DNA from 2 places in the Aeromonas sp. CU5 genome. Region 2 is predicted to be linked to the other one. Evidence: riboswitches for the same ligand, from Rfam matches in the RefSeq annotation. Region 2 holds a riboswitch; the other holds the start of a gene.

Evidence for each region. Region 2 has a riboswitch for thiamine pyrophosphate ahead of thiB (thiamine ABC transporter substrate binding subunit). Riboswitches for the same ligand answer to the same signal wherever they lie in the genome.
Region 1: it holds a riboswitch for thiamine pyrophosphate, as region 2 does, so the genes downstream of both, thiC (phosphomethylpyrimidine synthase ThiC) here and thiB (thiamine ABC transporter substrate binding subunit) in region 2, are expected to answer to the same signal.

What each region holds. Positions count from the first base shown of each region.
Region 1 is NZ_CP023817.1:4,204,248-4,211,796, forward strand. It holds gene CK911_RS19020 (response regulator transcription factor) at 1-226, opposite strand, end outside; gene CK911_RS19025 (hypothetical protein) at 315-737, shown strand; gene CK911_RS19030 (hypothetical protein) at 824-1,309, shown strand; gene CK911_RS19035 (MerR family transcriptional regulator) at 1,366-1,881, shown strand; TPP riboswitch at 1,959-2,071, shown strand; gene thiC (phosphomethylpyrimidine synthase ThiC) at 2,352-4,358, shown strand; gene thiE (thiamine phosphate synthase) at 4,355-5,998, shown strand; gene CK911_RS19050 (HesA/MoeB/ThiF family protein) at 5,988-6,776, shown strand; gene thiS (sulfur carrier protein ThiS) at 6,773-6,979, shown strand; gene CK911_RS19060 (thiazole synthase) at 7,065-7,549, shown strand, end outside.
Region 2 is NZ_CP023817.1:4,498,337-4,505,885, forward strand. It holds gene CK911_RS20425 (PhoH family protein) at 1-174, shown strand, start outside; partial or broken gene CK911_RS21280 (thiamine ABC transporter ATP-binding protein) at 241-381, opposite strand; gene thiQ (thiamine ABC transporter ATP-binding protein) at 419-1,126, opposite strand; gene thiP (thiamine/thiamine pyrophosphate ABC transporter permease) at 1,207-2,832, opposite strand; gene thiB (thiamine ABC transporter substrate binding subunit) at 2,829-3,809, opposite strand; TPP riboswitch at 3,870-3,960, opposite strand; gene CK911_RS20445 (PilZ domain-containing protein) at 4,050-4,340, shown strand; gene CK911_RS20450 (hypothetical protein) at 4,400-5,329, opposite strand; gene leuD (3-isopropylmalate dehydratase small subunit) at 5,447-6,046, opposite strand; gene leuC (3-isopropylmalate dehydratase large subunit) at 6,063-7,460, opposite strand; gene leuB (3-isopropylmalate dehydrogenase) at 7,494-7,549, opposite strand, start outside.

The DNA.
Region 1 (7,549 bases), 290 kb from region 2:
GCACGGGAGTGGCAATCCCCTGCTCGCGCAGGCGCGCCACTGTGCTGAGGCCATCGAGGCGCGGCATCATCACATCCATGATGATGACGTCGAAACGCTGCTCCTCCAGCAGTTGCAGCGCCGCCTGACCGTGATAGGCACAATCGAGGCGGTGACCGGCCAGCTCCAGATAATCCATGATGGTTTCCGCCACCTGAGGATTGTCTTCCACTACCAAAATCTTCATGCTTTGCTCTCCTGGTTGGCGAGCGTTTCACGCTCTTTTCACACCGGATTCGGCATCCTGTTTGCCAGTGTAACCCCGAGGATCCCTGATGAAGAAGTCTCTCTGCGCCCTCCTGCTGTTGATCTTGTTGCCACTTGGCACCGCACAGGCGACCGAATTCAAACTGACCGGCCGCACCACCTGGCAGCTTGGCCAGTTGATGGTCAACGGCATGCCGTTCGTGATCGACGACCAGACCCGCTTCAAGGATTGGCTCAACGAGGATGATCTCGGCGGTACCTGGGTCGAGATGAAGGGGGTGGTGGAGAACGGCGTGCGCTATGTGCGCAAGGTCGAAGCCCTCGACGAAGATGACAAGGACGAGATGGATCTGGAAGGGCCTGTCGAAGGGGGGCGGATCTGGGGCTACACCACCTCGGACAACAGTCTGGCGCCGTTCGAAGGGCGCTGGCTGGAGCTGGAGTGCAAGTTTGACGGCATGCGCCTGAGCCGTTGCCGCGAGGATGACTGATCCGATCTCTGCGTTCCGATTAGAAATGCTCCCGAATGAAGCCCATGCTTGTCCAGCATGGGCTTTTTGTTCAGGGACGAACGAAGATGGAACAATCGAGAAAGTGGTGTGCATGGATGCTGGGAATGCCGCTCTGGGCGGCGCAGGCGGGAGCCGACGAATTGTGGCTGGTGGAGCTGGAGCGCAGCGACGGCATCCGCCTGCAATTTCAGGGGGCCGAAGTGGAGCAGGGCAGTGCCGCCGTCTGGCGGCAGGGGGAGATTTGGCCACAGCCACTCAAACCCGGCGACCAGCTCGCCCTGCTGGTGGCCGATGGCGTTGCCACCCGGATTGAGCTGCTGGCCGCCAGAGCCCCGCTGGTCAATCTGCCCTGGCAGCGGGCGCAAGATCGCCTGCAATCCTTCGATGACCGGCAGCTCACGCTGGCAACCCTGGGCACTGTGCCACTCAATCCGCTGGTGCGCTGGGTCAACGGTTCGGCCGCCGATCTGCATGCCGGGAGTGAGCTGGTGCTGATCCGCGACGAACAGGGCCGCTTAAGCGAAATCCTTGTCGTCAATCCGGAGGAGTAGTTGACCCGTCTACAATAGGCGGGTTTATCCTCTGCCCGTTGGATGAAGGAACCCCTATGTTGACGATTACCCGGCTGGCCAGAGAACTGGGCCTGAGCCGCACCACCCTGCTCTATTACGAACGCCTCGGTCTGCTGCTTCCCGCCCTGCGCGGGGAGAACGGCTATCGCCGCTATGGCGAGGCCGAGCTGGAACGGGGGCGGCAGATCGCCAGTTTTCGCGCCATGGGGCTGCCGCTCGAAGAGATCGGCACCCTGCTGGCGGCACGGCAGGAGAGCCACTCCTGCCTCGATAGTCACCTGTTGCGACTGGAGCAGGAGATCGCCGAGTTGAGGCGTCAACAAAGGGCCATCATCCTCTATCGCCAACAGACACACGAGGAGATCCCCATGGTAGACAAGGCACGCTGGGTTGCCATCATGCAGGCCGCAGGCATGACCGAAGAGATGATGCGCAACTGGCATATCCAGTTCGAGAAGATGGAGCCACAGGCCCATCAGGAATTCCTCGAATCCCTGCAGATCCCCGCTGCGGAGATCGCCGCGATCCGCACCTGGTCGCGCGGTGAGTAACCCCGTCTGACCACAGCACCGGCCGTTGACCCGGATTGTTAACGGCTTGTGCTTTAAATTTTCCCCCTTATACTGGCGCCATCTTGTCGGAGTGCTGACCGTCGAACGACGCGAAGCTGAGACCGTTAATTCGGGATCCGTGGAACCTGATCAGGTTAAAACCTGCGAAGGGAACAAGGGTAACTTGCGGGTTACCGCGCCGGGGGAGGAACAAGCCTCTTCCGCTCATCGAAGGGATCACCCTTGATGGGTCAGGGCGCACAGGAGGGAGTCTGTCCCGTCCGGTTTTCCAGCACGTGGGGCGCCTTGCCCACAGCGTGCAGAGAGCGGAAAGCGGCAGAACAGCAGCGCGGAGATCCATCCCGCGCGCACTCCCTCCCGAGATAAACACCCCGCCGCAAGTTCATCTTCTCCTCGAACTCCAGACAAGCAAACACCCATAACTTCAACCAGTTAATGTGAGTTTTGCTATGTCTACTTCTGTATCTGATACCGCCAAATCCAGCCGCCGCGAGCAGCGCTCCAGCGCTCAGGCCTTTATCGACAGCCTCAAGGGGATGGCTCATCCCAACTCCCGGCGCATCTTTATCGAAGGCTCCCGCGCCGATATTTGGGTACCCCTGCGGGAGATCCAGCTGGCCGACACCTTCGTCGGCGGCACCAAGGAAGATCCCCGGTTCGAGCCCAACGAGCCGGTGCCGGTCTATGACACCTCGGGCCGTTACGGGGAGGAGGGGGTCGCCATCGACGTGCGCCGTGGCCTGCCGCGCCTGCGGGAGAACTGGGTGCTGGAGCGCGATGACACTGACGAGCTGTCGGGGCTCAGCTCCACCTTCACTCAGGAGCGTCTGGCCGACGAGGGGCTGGATCACCTGCGCTTCGAGCATCTGCCGAAACCGCGCCGCGCCAAGCCGGGCCGCCGGGTCACCCAGCTCCACTACGCCCGGGCCGGTATCGTCACCCCCGAGATGGAATTTATCGCCATTCGCGAGAACATGGGGCGCGAGCGGGTGCGCTCTGAACTGTTGCGCACCCAGCATCCGGGCCGCGATTTTGGTGCCCGTTTGCCCCAGAACATCACCCCCGAATTTGTGCGCGATGAGGTGGCCGCCGGCCGCGCCATCATCCCCAGCAACATCAACCACCCGGAAGCGGAGCCGATGATCATCGGCCGCAATTTTCTGGTGAAGATCAACGCCAACATCGGCAACTCGGCGGTCACCTCCAGCATCGAAGAGGAGGTGGAGAAGCTGGTCTGGTCGACCCGCTGGGGCGCCGACACCGTGATGGATCTCTCCACCGGTCGCTACATTCACGAGACCCGCGAGTGGATCCTGCGCAACAGCCCGGTGCCCATCGGTACCGTGCCCATCTATCAGGCGCTGGAAAAGACCAACGGCATCGCCGAAGACCTCACCTGGGAGCTGTTCCGCGACACTCTGCTGGAGCAGGCCGAGCAGGGGGTGGACTACTTCACCATCCATGCCGGCGTCCTGCTGCGCTTCGTGCCCATGACCGCCAAGCGCCTCACCGGCATCGTGTCGCGCGGCGGCAGCATCATGGCCAAGTGGTGCCTGTCCCACCACAAGGAGAACTTCCTCTATCAGCACTTTCGCGAGATCTGCGAGATCTGCGCCGCCTATGACGTGGCGCTGTCCCTTGGTGACGGTCTGCGTCCGGGCTCCGTCTATGACGCCAACGACGAGGCCCAGTTCGCCGAGCTGCGCACCCTGGGCGAGCTGACCAAGATCGCGTGGGAGTACGACGTGCAGGTGATGATCGAGGGGCCGGGTCACGTGCCGATGCACATGATCGAGCGCAACATGACCGAGCAGCTGGAGCACTGTCACGAGGCGCCGTTCTACACCCTTGGCCCGCTCACCACCGATATCGCGCCCGGTTACGATCACTTCACCTCCGGTATCGGCGCGGCGCTGATCGGCTGGTACGGCTGCGCCATGCTCTGCTACGTCACCCCCAAGGAGCATCTGGGCCTGCCCAACAAGGAGGATGTGAAGCAGGGGCTTATTACCTACAAGATCGCCGCCCACGCCGCCGATCTGGCCAAGGGGCACCCGGGGGCCCAGATCCGCGACAACGCCATGTCCAAGGCGCGCTTCGAGTTCCGCTGGGAGGATCAGTTCAATCTGGCGCTGGATCCCGATACCGCCCGTGCCTACCACGACGAGACACTGCCGCAGGAGTCCGGCAAGGTGGCCCACTTCTGCTCCATGTGCGGGCCCAAGTTCTGCTCCATGAAGATCACCCAGGACGTGCGCGCCTACACCGCCGAACTGAATGCCGCCAAGCTTGAGGCCGTGGAGATCAAGCTGGTTGGCATGGACGGTCAGCAGGAGCGGGTGGGGGCCGAGGTGGAGAGCGGCATGGCCCGCATGGCGGAAACCTTCAAGGAGACCGGCGGCGAGATCTACCATCAGGCGGCGGCGCTGAAACAGGCCGCAGGGGAGGAGGCGTGAGCAGCGCAAGCGGGGCTGTCAGCCCCGCCGACCTGTCGCCCGTGACGGACTCGCGACCCTTGGGTAGTGATCTCAAAATGAGAGTGTGGACCATCGCCGGTTCCGACTCCGGCGGCGGCGCCGGCATTCAGGCCGACTTGCACACATTGCACGACCTCGGCGTGCACGGCTGCTCGGTTATCTCCGCCATTACCGCCCAGAACTCGGTGGCGGTGAAGATGGTCGACCCTGTGCTGATGCAGACCTTCACCGCCCAGTTCGATGCCCTTGGCGTCGATCTGCCGCCCGCCGCCATCAAGATCGGCCTGCTGCCGACCCGGCTCCATGTGGAGGTATTGGCCCGCCGACTGGCAACTATCGAGGCCCCCTTTGTAGTCTACGACCCGGTGGCCATCGCCAGCACCGGCACCCCGATGGCGGAGCCCAATATGCTGGCGGCGGTGCGCGAACAACTGCTGCCGCGCCTCTCCCTTATTACCCCCAACGGCCCCGAGCTGGAAGCGCTGACCGGTATTCCCGCGACCAGCCCCGCGCTGGTGCGGGCGGGTGCCGCGCGGCTGCGCGAACTCGGCGCTCGCGCCGTGCTGGTCAAGGGTGGTCATCTTGAGTGGAGCGGCGATCTCTGCCTCGACTACTACCAGGACGAGACCCGCGAATTCTGGCTGGCGGCGCCGCGCCTCGACACCCGCCACGGCCACGGCACCGGTTGCTGCTACGCCAGCGCCATCGCCGCCGTGGTGGCGCAGGATTATCCGGTGGAGGACGCCATCACCCTGGCGCGTGCCTACCTGCAACAGGGGCTGGCGGCGGCGCAGGGGGTGGGCGCAGGCCCCGGCCCCATCGCCCATCTCGGCTGGCCGACCAGTCTTGCCCACTTCCCCCGCGCCGTGCTGGCGGGTTCAACCCTCGATCGCCGCTTCGGGCTCTTTTCTGTTGAAGGGATGGAAGCGAGCTGCGCCCGCCTGCCGGATGGCCCTTTTGCGCCGACCGAACACAACCTCGGTCTCTATCCGGTGGTCGATTCGGTCAAGTGGCTGCGCCGCCTGCTGGGGCAGGGGGTCAAGACCATCCAGCTGCGGATCAAGAATCTACCTGCCGCAGAGGTGGCGCCGGCCATTCGTGATGCGGTAGCGCTCGGTCGCCGTCATGGGGCGCGGCTCTTTATCAACGACTACTGGCAGCGGGCCATCGAGGCGGGTGCCTGGGGCGTGCATCTGGGGCAGGAGGATATGGAGACCGCCGATCTCGCCGCCATTCAGGGGGCCGGGCTGCGCCTTGGCATCTCCACCCACGGCTACTTCGAGCTGATGCGGGCCCGCGAGCTGGCCCCCTCCTATATCGCGCTCGGCCATATCTTCCCGACCAACACCAAGGCGATGCCTTCGCGCCCACAGGGACTGGTGCGGCTGCATCGCTATCGCGCCCTGATGGCGGAGTGGCCGACGGTGGCCATTGGCGGCATCAGTGAGGATCGGGTGACGGCGGTCAAGGCAAGCGGGGTCGGCAGCATCGCGCTGGTCTCGGCCATTACCGGAAGTAGCGATTGGCAGGGGGCGACCGAGCGGCTGCTCGCTGCCGTGGGGGCGGGGGATGAGCCGCACTCGGCTTCTGCCATAAGGGAGGTAGAACATGCGCTCTGATGAGGCGTCTCTTAGTGACAAAGAGTATCTGAGATACGGCCGCCAGCTGATGCTGGCGGAAGTGGGGGAGGCTGGGCAGGCGCGGCTCAAGGATAAGTCCGTGCTGATCGTGGGCTTGGGCGGGCTTGGCTCGCCGCTCGCCCTCTATCTGGCTGGGGCCGGGGTGGGCACCTTGTGGCTGGTCGATGGTGATACCGTCGATTCCAGCAACTTGCCGCGCCAGATCCTGTTCGATAGCGAGGCGGTCAACCACTCCAAGGCCGAGCTGGCCCGCGAGCGTTTGGCCGCCCACAACCCGCTGGTGGAGCTGATTGCCATCAACCAGCGACTTGATGCCGCCAGTCTGCCAGAGTTTGTGGCCGAGGTAGATCTGGTGATCGATTGCTGCGACAACCTCCCTACCCGCCATGCCATCAACGCCGCCTGCGTGAAGCAGGGCAAGCTCTGGATCTCCGCCGCCGCGGTGGGCTGGCAGGGGCAGCTGATGGCGCGCACCAGCCCGGAGCACGCCTGCTACGCCTGCCTCTATCCGCAGGATACAAAGCTCATCCAGAGCTGCGAAACCAGCGGCGTCACCGGCCCGCTGGTCGGGGTGATGGGCTCCCTGCAGGCGCTGGAGGCATTGAAGCTGCTGCTCGGGATGCCGAGCCCGGTCGCTGGCACATTGCGCCGCTTCGATGCCCTGGCTCATCAGTGGCAGACCCTCACCCTGGCCCCCGATCCCGATTGCCCGATCTGTGGTCAGCATTCGGACCGGAACAAGGAGATCACATCATGACCCTCACCATTCGACTCAATGATAAAGCCCAGCCGCTGGCGGCAGGGCAGAGCGTGGCCGACCTGCTGGCGGCGCAAGAAGTTAATCCACAGGGGGTGGCTATCGCCCTTAACGGTGCCGTGCTGCCCCGTGGCCGCTGGGCCGAGACCCGTCTCAATGACGGGGACGAACTTCACCTCTTCACCGCCATTGCGGGAGGCTAACCCATGATGCTCGCAGTCCCATCTTCGAGTGCTCTGCCTTGCGGCGGAGCCTCACCTCTTCTTATCGCAGTGGCCGGAGGCTGACATGCTGACAATTGCCGATCACACCTTCTCCTCACGCCTCTTTACCGGCACCGGCAAGTTTGCCCGCCCGGATCTGATGGCCGCCGCCATCGAGGCGAGCGGCTCCCAGCTTGTTACCATGGCCATCAAGCGGCTCGAACCGGGCAAGGCCCACGACGATATCCTGAGCCCCTTGCTCAAACTCGGGGTCAAGCTGCTACCCAACACCTCAGGCGCCAAGACCGCCGCCGAGGCGGTGTTTGCCGCCCACCTAGCCCGCGAGGCGCTCGGCACTAACTGGCTGAAGCTGGAGATCCACCCCGACCCGCGTTATCTGCTGCCCGATCCCATCGAGACGCTGAAAGCCGCCGAGCAGCTGGTGAAAGAGGGCTTTGTGGTGCTGCCCTACTGTGGGGCCGACCCCGTGCTCTGCAAACGGCTGGAAGAGGTGGGCTGCGCCGCCGTGATGCCGCTTGGCGCGCCGATTGGTTCGAATCAGGGGCTGGT
Region 2 (7,549 bases):
AAGATCGTCTGCTCCGGTAACCTGGCCCAGATCGACTCTAACTACCTGAGCCCGGTGACCTCGGGTCTCACCTACATCGTCGAGCGTTTCAAGGATTTCGACGGCAGTGCCAACATCTTCCTCAACGGCGTGGTGCGCAGCAGACTGGCCTCGTTCGCCGAGGAAAATCTCTGATTTAACGGGATCTGTGCATGAGAAAGGGGAAGCCATCCGGCTTCCCCTTTTTTGATGCCCTTGCCTTCATGATCCCTGTGTACGGCCAAGGTAGCGCAACAACCCGGGATGATCGCTGTGTTGCAGAATATCCTGCTTTCCTTGCAGGGCGATGCGTCCCTCGTCGACAAACAGTACCTGATCGGCGATGAGCTGGGCATCTTCCGGCATGATAGGGGGAGACCATCAGCTGGTTGGCCATCCACTATGGCGCGAGAGCGCGACCAAGGTAGCGCAACAACCCGGGATGATTGCTGTTTTGCAGGAGGTCGGACTTTCCTTGCAGGGCGATGCGTCCCTCGTCGACAAACAGCACCTGATCGGCGATGAGTTGCGCATCCTCCGGATTGTGGGAAACCATCAACACGGTAATGCCCTGCTCGCAGGCGAGGCGGGCCACTTCCGCCAGCATCTCCCGGCGCAAGGCGGGATCGAGGGCCGAGAAGGGCTCATCCAGTAGCAGCAATGGCTTGCCCCGTACCAGTGCGCGGGCCAGTCCGACCCGCTGCTGTTGGCCGCCGGAGAGTTGCTCAGGCAGGCGGTTTAGCATCTCGCCAAGGCCGACCCGCCCGGCAGCATCGATCACCTGTGCCCGCTGGGCGGCACTCAGGCGCAGACCCGGATGCAGGCCGATGGCGATATTGTCGAACACCGAGAGGTGGAGGAACAGGTTGTGATCCTGAAACAGGGTGGTGACTGGTCGTTCGGCGGGGCCCAGCGGCAGCAGATCTTCACCATCGAAACTGAGGCGGCCTGATTCCACCGGCACGAAGCCGGCGATCATCCCGAGCAGGGTAGATTTGCCCGCGCCGCTTGGGCCGATCAGCGCGGTGATCTCTCCCTTGGGCAGGGTCGCGCTGAAGCTGACGCGCCAGTCGGGGTAGCTGGTCGCAAGCATATCAATGTTCAGCATTTTTCCTCCTCAAAGGGTCCGTTTGACTAGCGAGAACTGCCGCAGAAACGCTAGCGCAGGGCCGCAAGGCGTTTTGTATCTCAATGATGCTCGCCATTTTTTCCTCCAAGACCCCGTTCAACCAGCCAGAACAGGGAGAAACAGAGTGTGAGCAGCAGCAGGGCGGTGGCGGCCGCGTCGGTCAGCCGGTAGCTGCCGAGCTGTTGATAGAGCAGCCAGGGCAGGGTGGTGAGCTCCTGACTGCCAAACATGGCGATGGCTCCGAGATCCCCCAGCGAGAGGATCATCGACAGCGCCATCGCCAGTGCCAGCGGGCGGCGCAGCAGTGGCCACTCCACCAGTCGCAGGCGATGCAGGCCGCGTACCCCCAGACTGTCGGCCAGCCGGTCGTACTGGCGTACCACCAGCTGCATGGGGGCTGAGAGGGTGCGCAGCACATAGGGCAGCGCCATCAGAGCGTTTACCAGCACCACCAGCCAAGGGCCGAGGGCGAAGACATCGGTGAACGGCATAAACAGGATGAAGAGACCGGTGGATAGCACCACCGCCGGGATCATCAGGATCATCGAGCCGCTGGCCTCCCACATGGCCGCAGCGCGCCGCTGGCGGGTGCGCACCTTGAGGTGACGGCTGGTGAGCAACAGGCCGCTGCCAAGCAGGGTTGCAAGGGTGCCGGCCGCCAGCGCAATCAGCAGCGACTGGCCGCTCGCCTGCCACAGCTTGCTGGAGGTGAGCGCCGTCAGCAGGCCGGGGTGGAGGCCGGCCACCACAATCGCCAGCAGCGGCGGCAGAAAGATGGCGAGCCCGATACAGAGCGAAAGCAGATCCACCACGGCTGTGCCTGGCTGATGGCGATCCGGCCGCAAGCAGGGGCGGCGCGGTGTCACCCGACTGGCCGGGGTGCTCTGCAGCTTGTGTTGCAGGGCGAGCAGGGCGGCGGTCAGGATCAGCTGCACCAGCGCCAGTCCGCCCGCGGTGGCGAGATCGAAGTCAAAGCGCAGTGCCTGATAGACGGCCACCTCCAGCGTGGTGGATTTCGGCCCGCCCCCTAGCGCCAGCACGGTGGTGAAGCTGGTGAAACAGAGCATGAAGATGAGGCTGGCCAGTCCCGGCAATATGCCGCGAATAAGCGGCCACTCCAGCAATCGGAAGATGTGGGACGAGCGCATGCCGAGTTGGCTGGCAAGGCGCCAGCTCGATTCGGGGATGCTCTCTAGGCTCTGCAGCATCAGGCGGGCCGCCAGTGGCATGTTGAAGAAGACGTGGGCCAGCAGGATGCCGAACAGGCCGTAGAGGTAGTTGCCGGGATCCAGCCCCAGTGAGCGCAACAGTTGCGGCAGCCACCCTTGTTTGCCGTGTACCGCCACTATGCCGAAGATGGCGATGATGACTGGCAGTACCAGCGAGAGGCCAAACAACTTGATCAGCAGGGTACGACCGATGAAGCGCCGCCGCGCCAGCGCGCGGGCCACCGGAATGGCCAGCCCGAGACTGAGCAGGGTGGAGAGCAGTGCCTGCCCCAGACTGAAGCCCAGCACATGGCGCAGATAAGGATCTGCGAGCAGGGTGCGTGGCGCCAGCGAACCGGCCTGCCACAACAGGGCCGCGAGTGGCCCGAGGGACAACAACAGGATCAACAGGGTGGCTGCGCTGCCCGGCAGCCACCAGAGGGGACGAGTCTGTAGTTTCAGGGCGTGACGGCTCACTGGGTGACGGCTTGTAGCCACTCGCGGATCCACCCTTTGCGATTGGCGGCCACCTCATCGCTGCTGAAGGCGAGCGGCTTGGCTACGGTGATCATCTGCTCGAAGCCCTTGGGCAGTTGGGTGTCGATCACCGGATACATCCAGTTGCCGGTAGGGATCTCGTTCTGGAAGGCGGGGCTCACCATAAATTGCAGGAACTGATCGGCCAGCTTGCCCTGAGTGGCACTGTTCAGCTTGGCGGCCACTTCTACCTGACGGTAGTGACCCTCTGAGAAGGCGGCAGCCTGATACTGGGGCTTGTTCTCGCCAATCAGGTGGTAAGCGGGGGAGGTGGTGTAGGAGAGCACCATGTCCGCTTCGCCATCGAGGAACATGCCATAGGCCTCGGACCACCCCTTGGTGACGGTGACCGTCTTCTTGGCCAGTTCGGCCCAGGCGGCAGGTGCCTTGTCGCCGTAGACTGACTTCATCCACAGCATCAGCCCTTGTCCCGGGGTAGAGGTGCGGGGATCCTGATAGATCACCTTGAGGTCAGGTCGCTCCACCAGCTCTTTCAGGCTCTTGGGTGGCTGCTTGAGCTTCTCCTTGTCATAAACAAAGGCGAAGTAGCCGTAGTCGTAGGGGACGAAGGTCTTATCCTGCCAGCCACCCGGCACCTTGATGCCGTCGAGGTTAGTGGGATGGGGCGCGAACAAGCCGCTCTGCTTGGCTTCGCTGATGAGTGCATCATCGAGCCCCAGCACCAGATCGGCCTTGCTGTGTTTGCCCTCCAGCCGCAGCCGGTTGAGGATGGCTACCCCATCTTCGAGGGAAACCAGATTGAGGGTGCAGCCGCACTCTTTCTCGAAGGCTTGCTTGATCTTGGGGCCCGGGCCCCACTCGGCAGTGAAGGAGCTGTAGGTGTAGACGGTGAGGGTGTTGGCGGCGAACGCATTGGCCGACAGCAGGCCGGTGGTGACCAGCAGCAGGGTTTTCATTGGTGGCACTCCCTATTACTTGTTAATAATGAGGTGCCAGCGGGTGAGGGCGCAAAAAATGAGCGCCATGCCTCAAATTCCTCCGCCAGCATTATCTGGATCAGGTTCACGGGTATAATCTCAGCGGTAAACCGCACCCCGTTTGAGAAACGCACCGCATTGTATTAACGTTCTTTTGGGTAGACCAGCACAATTGTGCAATACCCCTGAGATGACGCCCACCCAACAGAGGATGTTCGCGTGCTTACCAATACCAAGGAAAGGCGTGCCTTTGCGCGCATGGTTATCAATGCTCCGGTCACTGTTTATCAGCAACAGCAGGTGCTGGAGGGGGTCTGCCGGGATCTCAGTGCCAACGGCATGGGGATTGCGGTATCTGAACACCAGCTTGACATCAATTTGCCGATCCGGGTTAGCCTGGCCACGCACAACAACCTGCTGCCCCCTTTCGAGGCGCAGGCCCGCATCATTCGGGTGCTGGACGAGGATGATGGCTTGCTGTTGGCGATAGAGTTTTTACCCGTGGCTTGAGTCAGCGCGCTAATCAATCGGTCGTCATGGGTCACAGTGTGAGCCTGAGATAGACAGGCTCACTTGTTGGCTTTAACCGGTTGCACACTGATTTGTTTACTATCGACCAGCGTTTTGCTGGTCGATGCTATTTGGCCGGCGGGCAAGGTGGCGGGGCCTGTGGGCTCGAGCAGCAGATAGGATTGCCCTTGCCAGCTGATGGTGGCATCCCCCGGTTTGGCAGGCAGGTCAACGGCCAGCAGGGCGTGGCCGGGGACGAACACCATGGCCTGTTTCAGCTCGGGAAAGAGTTGGGCCAGCATGGCGGCCATCAGGGCCACCTTGCTGTCGCAATCGCCCCGATTCTGTTCCAACACCTGGCGAGGAGCGAGAAACCCCTTGCCTTGCCGTCCATTGAGATTATCCAGCTGCTGGTAGGGGATGCTCTGGATAAAGGTCAGCATATGGGCCACCGTCTTCTGGCGAGCTTCCGTTTCGGTGCTTCCCTGCTGTTTGAGTTGACCCACCAGCGGTGCCAAGGTGCTGCGGCTCTCCAGCGCGATGCGCGGATGATCTTGCTTGACCGCCAGTTGTCCGTCAGGGGTTGTGAAGTACTGGAAGTAGTGCTCGGTCAGCCACGCCAACTCCTCTTTGCTGCGCTGTGATTCCAGCCAGGCCATCGCTTCACGCGCTTTATCCTGATTGCGACTTTTCAGATGCAGCTCCAGCGTGGGGCGGGTGAGGGTGAACTGTACCTCGGGGTAGTTCTGGCGCACCTCCCGCAGCAATACCTGCAACACCTCCTCCTGCATTCTGGCCGGGCGATAGGCGATAAGGGGCGGCAGCTTGCCCTGTTCCAGCCGGTAGGTGAGCTGCTGGGGCTTGCCTTCGCTATCCCGCCAGCCGACGTTGATCTGGCCGAGGCTGTTGTTGAAGCTGGTTTGGCTGGCGCCCACGGGCAGGGTTAGCAGCAGGGCACAGAGCAGAGGGATTGCCGTCGGTCTCTTCATCATCCTTTCCTGTGGCACGGGCCAGTTCCGGTGGCCCAAAGTGGGAAGCGTAGCGGACAGTAAAACAGGGAGCCGAAGCTCCCTGTTGATTCTACTCGTTTTTTTGCAACTGGTGCGTTAAATCCAGTTTGGCTGCTTCGCCTCAAAGGCACTGATGGCGGCTTCGTGTTGCAGGGTCAGGCCGATGGCATCCAGCCCGTTGAGCAGGCAGTAACGGCGGAACTCGTCGATCTCGAAACCGAAGCTGCGCTCACCGGCGCGCACCTGATTGGCTTCCAGATCCACTTCAATCTCGATGCCCGGCTTGGTAGCGACCAGCTGGAACAGGGCGTTGATCTCCTCTTCCTTCAGGCGTACCGGCACCATGCCGTTGTTGATGGCGTTGCCGTAGAAGATGTCGGCAAAGCTCGGGGCAATGACGGTCTTGAAGCCGTAGTCGGCCAGTGCCCAGGGGGCGTGCTCGCGGCTCGAGCCGCAGCCGAAGTTCTCGCGAGCCAGCAGGATGCTGGCACCGGCGAATTGCGGCTGGTTGAGCACAAACTCGGGGTTGGGCTGCTGACCGGCATCGTCCAGAAAGCGCCAGTCGTGGAACAGGTGCTTGCCAAAACCGATGCGGTTTACCTTCTGCAAAAACTGCTTGGGAATGATGGCGTCGGTGTCGACGTTGGCGCTGTCGAGGGGCACGACGATCCCTTTATGTTGCTTGAAGCCTGTCATCTTGTTCTCCTCGTAATTACAGCGCGCGAATGTCGGCGAAGCGGCCGGTGACGGCGGCGGCGGCGGCCATGGCCGGGCTCACCAGATGGGTGCGGCCGGCGCGGCCCTGACGCCCTTCGAAGTTGCGGTTGCTGGTGGAGGCGCAGCGCTCCCCCGGTTGCAGCCGGTCGTTGTTCATCGCCAGACACATGGAGCAGCCAGGAAGGCGCCACTCAAAGCCTGCTTCGATGAAGATCTTGTCGAGACCCTCGGCTTCGGCCTGTGCCTTCACCTGCTCGGAGCCAGGCACCACCAGCGCCTGCACACCTGCGGCCACCTTGCGACCGCGGGCGATGGCGGCGGCAGCGCGCAGATCCTCGATGCGGCTGTTGGTGCACGATCCGATAAACACCTTGTCGATGGCGACATCGGAGAGCTTCTGGCCCGGTTGCAAATCCATGTAGGCGAGTGCCTTGCGGGCGGACTGCTGCTCCATCAGATCGCTGAAGGATTCCGGTGCCGGAATCGGCTCATTGACGGCAATCACCTGACCCGGGTTGGTACCCCAGGTGACTTGCGGGGCAATATCGGCGGCGTCCAGCACCACTTCGGCATCGAAGTGGGCACCTTCGTCACTCTTGAGGCTCTGCCAGTAGGCGATGGCCTGCTCCAGTGCTTCGCCCTTGGGGGCAAACTCCTTGCCGCGAATGTAGTCGATGGTGGTCTGGTCGGGGGCAATCATCCCCGCCTTGGCGCCGAGCTCGATGGCCATGTTGCACACCGTCATCCGCCCTTCCATGGAGAGGCCTGCAATGGCCTCGCCAGCGAACTCCACCACGTAGCCGGTACCACCGGCATGGCCGACCCGGCCTATGATGGCCAGCACCACGTCCTTGGCGCTGATGCCCTCGGCCAGCTTGCCGTTGACTGAAATGCGCATGGTGTTGGCGCGGCCCTGTTTCAGGGTCTGGGTCGCCATCACATGCTCCACCTCGGAGGTGCCGATACCGAACGCCAGCGAACCGAAGGCGCCGTGGGTGGCTGTGTGGGAATCGCCGCAGACGATGGTGGTGCCGGGCAGGGTAATGCCGAGCTCGGGGCCCATCACATGGACGATTCCCTGATATTTGTGGTTGAGATCGTAGAGGCGAACCCCGAACTCTTTGCAGTTGTCGGCGAGCGTCTCCATCTGGATGCGGGCCATCTCGCCAGAGGCGGCGATGTCCTTGCTGGTGGTGGAGACGTTGTGATCCATGGTGGCCCAGGTCAGATCCGGGCGGCGCAGCTGGCGGTTCATGGCGCGCAGACCGTCGAATGCCTGCGGGCTGGTCACTTCATGCACCAGATGGCGGTCGATGTAGATGAGGGGCGTTTCCCCTTCCACTTCCCGTACCACGTGGGCGTCGAATACTTTCTGATAGAGGGTCTTGGCCATTGCTTCTCTCTTCCTTGTTATCTGTTCTTTAGCTCAGATCCGGGCGGCGATCTGGCTGCCCATCTCGGACGTGCTCTGCACCGGATGAC